DNA from 2 places in the Brucella tritici genome. Region 2 is predicted to be linked to the other one. Evidence: riboswitches for the same ligand, from Rfam matches in the RefSeq annotation. Region 2 holds a riboswitch; the other holds the start of a gene.

Region 1 (3,410 bases), on a different contig from region 2:
TATCGGAATTGAAAGTGATAGCGCCCTGCGTACCCGGATAGCGCATGCAGACAAAATCTTCGCCCGGCTTCTTGCCGGCCTTGATGAACTCGCCCTTTGCCCAATCGCCCATGAACTGAAGACCAGCCTTGCCTTCAATGACCATAGCGGAAGCGAGATTCCAGTCACGACCGGAGAAATTGTCATCAACATAGGACCTCAACTTCGTCATACGGTCGAAAGCCTGCTTCATCGTATCGCTGCCGAGAGTTTCGGGGTCGAGATCGATGAAAGCTTTCTTGTAAAAGTCGGTGCCATAAGACAGCACGACCGCATCAAAAATGGTCGCATCCTGCCACGGCTGTCCACCATGAGCGATCGGCGTGATGCCCTGCTCCTTGAATTTATCGAGCAACGCGATCAGTTCGTCCCAGTTGGCAGGCTCCTTGCCGCCAGCCTTGTCAAGTGCTGCCTTATTGATCCACATCCAGTTGGTGGAGTGAACGTTGACCGGAGCAGCGATCCAATGACCGTCATATTTGGCAAACTCCTGCAAGGGAGCCGGAATAACCTTTTCCCAACCTTCCTTAGTGGCTACCTCATCAAGGTTACCAAGTGCACCCTGCTCCGCCCAGTCGCGAATGTCGAAGCCAAGCATCTGCACCGCCGTAGGCGCATTGCCAGCCGTGACGCGCGCGCGCAGCACCGTCATTGCTTCCGTACCGCCGCCACCGGCAACCGGCATGTCGGTCCAGCTAATGCCCTTCTTTTCAAGATCCTTCTTGAGAACGTCGAGCGCAGCAGCTTCACCGCCAGCGGTCCACCAGTGCAGAACTTCAACATTCTGCTTGTCCTGCGCATTGGCAACAGGGGCCATTCCGGCGAGCAAGGCACAAGCAGCCGTACCCATCGCAGCGAGCTTTAAAAGTTTTTGCATGTCTACCTCCCGTAGAAACAAACGAAACCAGAACTATCGGATACCCGGACAAGCCATTGCTTCTGTACGGCAATCCGTCTCGTCATTCCCATCTGCACCTTCTCGGCACAGACCCAGAACCGGCTGCTCCACACAGCCGACCCCTCCTAGTCACTGCCGCAATACGATGCGAAAGCTTCCGCCTTCACTTGTGCCCGGCTATTCGTCACGACGTTTTTCCTGAAATCCTCCATCCCACTCTTACGCCGCTTCAACACAATTGACAACGTTGTCTTTTATGAATGCGAAATATCCGCAAGACACGATGTTATCATAGGATAGGCCCAAACCCCGTCAGGGTGTCAATATCCCTCGACAGATAAAATCAGAGAACCTTAATCGATTGAAACCAACGATTGAATTTCCGCGAGGAAAAAAACTTGCGAATTAAAGACTTACTGCCTCAAGGACAGTGTCTTGCATCTTAATCCCTATCAAGCTGCACTCTTAATATCCCTCCCCAACCCGAAAAATCGGCAACCGTTAATTTCCCTTATTTCACTGGACAAGCTTGCGACGACGGCATAATTTCGCGCCGCTCGCACAATGGTGTGCGGGCTTGTTCTCGGGGCGGGGTGAAACTCCCCACCGGCGGTATGAAGCGAAAGTTTCGAGCCCGCGAGCGCCTGAACAGATGCCGATTCGGTTTTGGTTCAGGGTCAGCAGATCCGGTGAAATGCCGGAGCCGACGGTTAAAGTCCGGATGGAAGAGAGCGATTGAGCGTCAAGATTGTGCCCTAGGCATCGTCTATGCGTTCTTTTGTGCGCCCTGATTCTAGTTTCGTGAGGAACCTATGAACCAGAGCTATCCGAACAAGACTTCTTTCAAGATTGCATTCATACAAGCCCGCTGGCACGCCGATATTGTCGACGAAGCCCGCAAGAGCTTTGTTGCGGAACTATCCGCAAAGACTGGCACCAACGTAGAAGTCGAAATCTTCGACGTCCCGGGTGCCTACGAAATCCCCCTTCATGCCAAAACACTCGCCAAGACTGGTCAGTATGCGGCTATCGTCGGCGCAGCTTTCGTGGTGGATGGCGGTATTTATCGACATGATTTCGTGGCGACTGCCGTTATCAACGGCATGATGCAGGTCGGCCTTGAGACAGAAGTTCCGGTGCTCAGCGTCGTCCTGACGCCGCATCATTTCCATGAAAGCAAGGAGCACCATGACTTCTTCCATGCTCACTTCAAGGTGAAAGGCATGGAAGCAGCCAATGCGGCATTGCAAGTCGTTAGCGAACGCAGCCGGATAGCGGCCCACGCATAAGGATGTTCAGACCGGCCTTACTATAGAGGCCGGTCATTCTCCGACGATGCGTTCTCCGTGAGCATAAACGTCGAATTCATCACCTCGCACCAACGCAACAAGTGTCAGATTCGATTCCAGAGCTGTCCGAATAGCAAGTGCCGTCGGAGCAGAGATCGCCGCCAGAACAGGCGCTCCAAACATGACTGCCTTCTGGACCATTTCGACCGATACACGGCTGGTGATCGCAACGATCCCGCTTTCCGGCGAGGAACCGATACGCGAGACAGCACCGACGAGTTTATCCAACGCATTGTGACGCCCAACGTCCTCACGCACAGCTATGAGGCCCTCGTCTGGAACATAGAAACCTGCAGCATGAACAGCGTGGGTTTGGGCATTCAGCTGTTGCCCTTCGGCAAGCGACGAGACGGCAATCGAAATATCGTGAGAGGCGAATTTTTGACCGTTCCCACTGAGCGCCCCAAGCGGCCGCAGAGCGTGTTCGATGGAATCGATGCCGCAGAGACCGCATCCGACTGGGCCGGCCATAAATCTGCGTCGAGCAGCAAGTCTCTGCTCGGGGCGTGCGGACAATCGGATTTGAACGTCAATACCTTTCTCGAAGGCTACCACCTCAACCGCTTCTATCTCCGAAACGTGATCGACGATATTCTCTGTGAGAGTGAAACCTATCGCGAAGTCCTCAAGATTGTCAGGAGTAGCCATCATCACGGCTTGCGTTGAGCCGTTATAGCTTACTGCGACCGGCACTTCTTCCGGTACAATCCGTGTACCCTCATCGAAGCTGGACACGCGATGGGCGAGACGCGCAGCACTCCGGCTCACCTTGTGAATCGTCATCTTAATCGCTCCCTGTCATCGCATCCGTTCTCCCGACAGTTTCATGTGGCATGAAAACAACTTTAATGTAAGTTGCCACCGGACAAGCCGTCGCAATTTTGACGGCAAGCGAGGAAAAGATGGATATTCGCCAAGTAGACGACAATTATTCCGTTTCGGGCCAGATCGAACCCGACGATGTGCGCGATATTGCTTCGGAGGGATTTCGCACGATCATCTGCAATCGGCCCGATGGCGAAGGTGGCCCTGAGCAGCCCGAGTTCAACGAGATTGCACGTGTGGCAGAGAAAGCCGGACTTGCAACCTATTACATTCCCGTCGTTGGCGGGCAGTTGACGCAG
Region 2 (3,410 bases):
CGTGCCGGAGGAAAACAGGATATAAAGCGGATGATCGAAGGGGAGCCGCGTGAATTCCACGTCCCTGGCCTTGAATGGCTCCAGAGCCGCGTCGAGCGACATGCCCTTTTCCGCCTTCGCGGCGACGGTTTCCGCTTCGCCGAGATAAGTCACGATGACGGAGCGCTTCAGCCCCGGCAGTTTTGCCGTCACTTCAGCAACCTTGTCGGCAACGTCGATGCGCTTGCCATTATACCAATAGCCATCGCAGGCGAAGAAAAGCTTCGGTTCGATCTGGCCGAAACGATCCAGCACGCCCTGCACGCCGAAATCCGGCGAGCAGGAAGACCAGACCGCGCCGATGGACGAAGCAGCCAGCATCAGGGCCACAGCCTCCGGCATATTGGGCATCATCCCCGCCACGCGGTCGCCCGGCTGAACTCCCTCCGCCAGCATGAACTGCTGCAGTTTCGAGACCAGCGCGTGAAGATCGTCCCATGTCAGGCGGCGCTCGACCTTGTCCTCACCGCGAAAGACGATGGCTTCCTCGTCCCCCTCATGGCGCAGCAGGTTCTCGGCGAAATTGAGCCGTGCCTCGGGGAAGAATTTTGCGTCACGCATATGGCCTTTATCGACAAGGGCCGTGCTGCCACGCTCGCCGATAACCTCGCAGAAATCCCACACAAGCTGCCAGAACCCGCCGCGATCCTCGACAGACCAGCGATGCAGCGCAGTGTAGTCCGGCAGGCTCAGATCCGTGCGCTGTTCTGCGCGAATGCGGAATTGTTCCAGATTGCTGGCGGCAATGCGCCCAGCGTCCGGTTGCCACAGCGGATGGTCATGCGAAAACTGCGTGGGGACTGCGTTGGTGCTCATCATTCCTCCCAGAACCATGCGGAGCCAGACCCTCTCCCGATCAACTCCGTCACGAGTTTCTAAAAGAGAGTTTCCGATACGTCCATGCTTTTCCCATGGATGGCCCATCAAAGGAACCGTATTGCCCGCACCTCGAGCGGTTCGGCCCAAACGGAGACACTGGAACCGCTCGAATATTTGCTTCGTCGCATTATCCCACGCAAAACCGCTTCGCACTTTTGCTGGAAATGCTCCAATTGTGATTGCCGGACAAACAGGCCGAACCTACTGTGCATCTTGCTTTATGGGAAAGCGTAACCTAACTACAGCCCGCGCCGGAAGCATCCTGATGCCTTTCGACGCAAAAGAAATATCCAGTTCTCAGGGCGGGGCGAAACTCCCCACCGGCGGTAACGGGTGAAACACCCGAAGCCCGCGAGCGCCTGACACGGCAAACGTGACAGGGTCAGCAGATTCGGTGCAAATCCGAAGCCGACGGTCATAGTCCGGATGAGAGAGAACGAGGTTGGAATCATGCTCGGCTGGACGGCTTGCCGTCTTCGTCCTGCAGTTTTTCTTCCCGTACCCTGAGGTAACAGGCTTAAAAAAGGGACGAAACCGTTGAGCCAACTTGCCTCTACCCCAACTTTGAAACCCACCGTGCGCGGAGCAGCACTGATGGTTGCGGCCTGTTCGGCCTATGCCGCCGTCAATGTCGCCACCCAATGGGCCGGAACACGCACCGGCATTCCATCCGTCATCATCGCCTTCTGGCAATATGTGATCGCGCTGGTGCTGACCTTGCCCCTGCTCGTTCGCGATGGCGCGAGAGCCTTGCGCACCAGCCATTTCGGTCTTCACGTCATTCGCGTCGCGCTGGCTGCCGCTGGCGTACAGGTCTGGATTTACGCTCTGACCCATGTGCCAATCTGGCAGGTGGTCGCCCTGTCCATTACCTCACCCTTCTTCGTCATCCTGTGCGCACGGCTGTTTCTGCGGGAAAAGGTCACGCCAACACGCCTGATGACCACATTCACCGGATTTGTCGGAGCCTTGATCATCATCGCACCCTGGTCGGATTCCTATACGGTCTATTCACTGCTGCCCGTCCTCGCCGCGGCACTTTGGGCGGGATATTCGGTGATGACCAAATATCTGACCCGTTTCGAAAAGCCTGCCAGCATTTCGGCCTATATGCTGGTGCTTCTCACGCCCATCAACGCCGCCCTTTGGCTGGCATCCGGCTTGGGCATGTCCGCAATCACCGCACCGACCATCGAAATCTGGTCCATATTGGTCATCATCGGCGCTTTCACGGCTCTGGCACAATATTTCCAGACGGCAGCCTATGCGGTGGCGGACGCTGTCTACCTGCAGCCGTTCGACGATCTGAGGCTGCCGATCAACGTGATTTTCGGCTGGATCGTGTTTGCTGCCACGCCAAGCATCAATTTCTGGCCGGGAGCTGTCCTGATCGTGGGTGCATCGCTCTATCTGATGCGTCAGGATAGCGGCACGACGCGCACCGCCTGATCGAGCCGGTGAGGATACCTGCCTATCGGGAGACGGGCAGTCTGTCTCTCGCAGCCTCAGAAAATTCACCTGGGCCTTCGAACCTGCCGGCCCAGGCGTCGATTCTCTGCACCAGCCAGCGTTGAACGGGATTTTCGAACAGGTGATATGCGGCGATAGCGGTCATCAGGCTTGCAAGAACAGCTCCGGTAAGCAGCATGACTGCGCCTGCTGTCGTCTCCTCCCATCGCTCCGGGGTCATTCTGAAAAACATCATTCCCACCAGCGGATGAAGAATGAAAATACCGAAACTGTAACGGGAGAGTTTTGTCAGTCCATGCCACTGTAGCGGCGTATAAATGCCCTGACTGGACGCAAGATAGAGCACATAGATACCCGCATAGAGAAATCCCAGCCGCCAGGGACCTTCGAGCGTATTGGGTTCACCCGGCCCGTTTCCCGGATGATAGGACACAAAGACGATCAGGCAAACGGCCAGCAATATCTTGATTGCCGCTGCTGGCATTGCAGGATGCGTTCGCCTTGCAAGCCACATGCCGAAGAGAAAGGACGGCAAGGTCCGGAACACACCCACAGCAGACAATTGAATGCGGGTCAGTGACAACACGCCGAGCTTTTGCGCCAGATATTCACCGCCGATAATGGCCACGATTACGCCGACAAGAACCCAGCTCCCGAAACGACGGCACAACATATCGAACAGCGGAAAAGCCAGATACATCGCGAAAAGGGCACTCAGCGACCAACTGACATAATTGTAGGACGACGTGTGTCCCAGACCCCAATTGTGGATCAGCAGCAACTGAGTGAGCCCATCGCGCCAGCTTGTGCTGGGGTTACCCGAAGGATGCAGGATTCCCGCTGTCGTCAGGACGGAGAGAAGCACAAAGCACGAGAAAGCCACCACGTGCAGCGGATAAATCCGCGCCAGCCGCCTTCCGACAAAAGCCACGTAACGGGGCCCGCTCCAGAGATAATTTCGTCGTCTTGCCAGAAACAGCCCAGAGACAATAAAGAAGACATCAGTAAAATAAGCAAAAGTT

What was found. A riboswitch is a leader RNA that binds a small molecule or an ion and turns the genes downstream of it on or off. The one in region 2 is predicted to bind FMN.
Positions count from the first base shown of each region.
Region 1: another riboswitch for FMN. It lies ahead of F9K94_RS16380 (6,7-dimethyl-8-ribityllumazine synthase); the one in region 2 lies ahead of F9K94_RS11600 (DMT family transporter).

Region 1 covers NZ_WBVY01000004.1:392,199-395,608, forward strand. Annotated here, with positions in the region: gene F9K94_RS16375 (ABC transporter substrate-binding protein) at 1-916, opposite strand, end outside; FMN riboswitch at 1,513-1,674, shown strand; gene F9K94_RS16380 (6,7-dimethyl-8-ribityllumazine synthase) at 1,750-2,226, shown strand; gene fdhD (formate dehydrogenase accessory sulfurtransferase FdhD) at 2,260-3,069, opposite strand; gene F9K94_RS16390 (TIGR01244 family sulfur transferase) at 3,189-3,410, shown strand, end outside.
Region 2 covers NZ_WBVY01000003.1:357,929-361,338, reverse strand. Annotated here, with positions in the region: gene F9K94_RS11605 (acetoacetate--CoA ligase) at 1-855, opposite strand, end outside; FMN riboswitch at 1,208-1,360, shown strand; gene F9K94_RS11600 (DMT family transporter) at 1,456-2,367, shown strand; gene F9K94_RS11595 (acyltransferase family protein) at 2,390-3,410, opposite strand, start outside.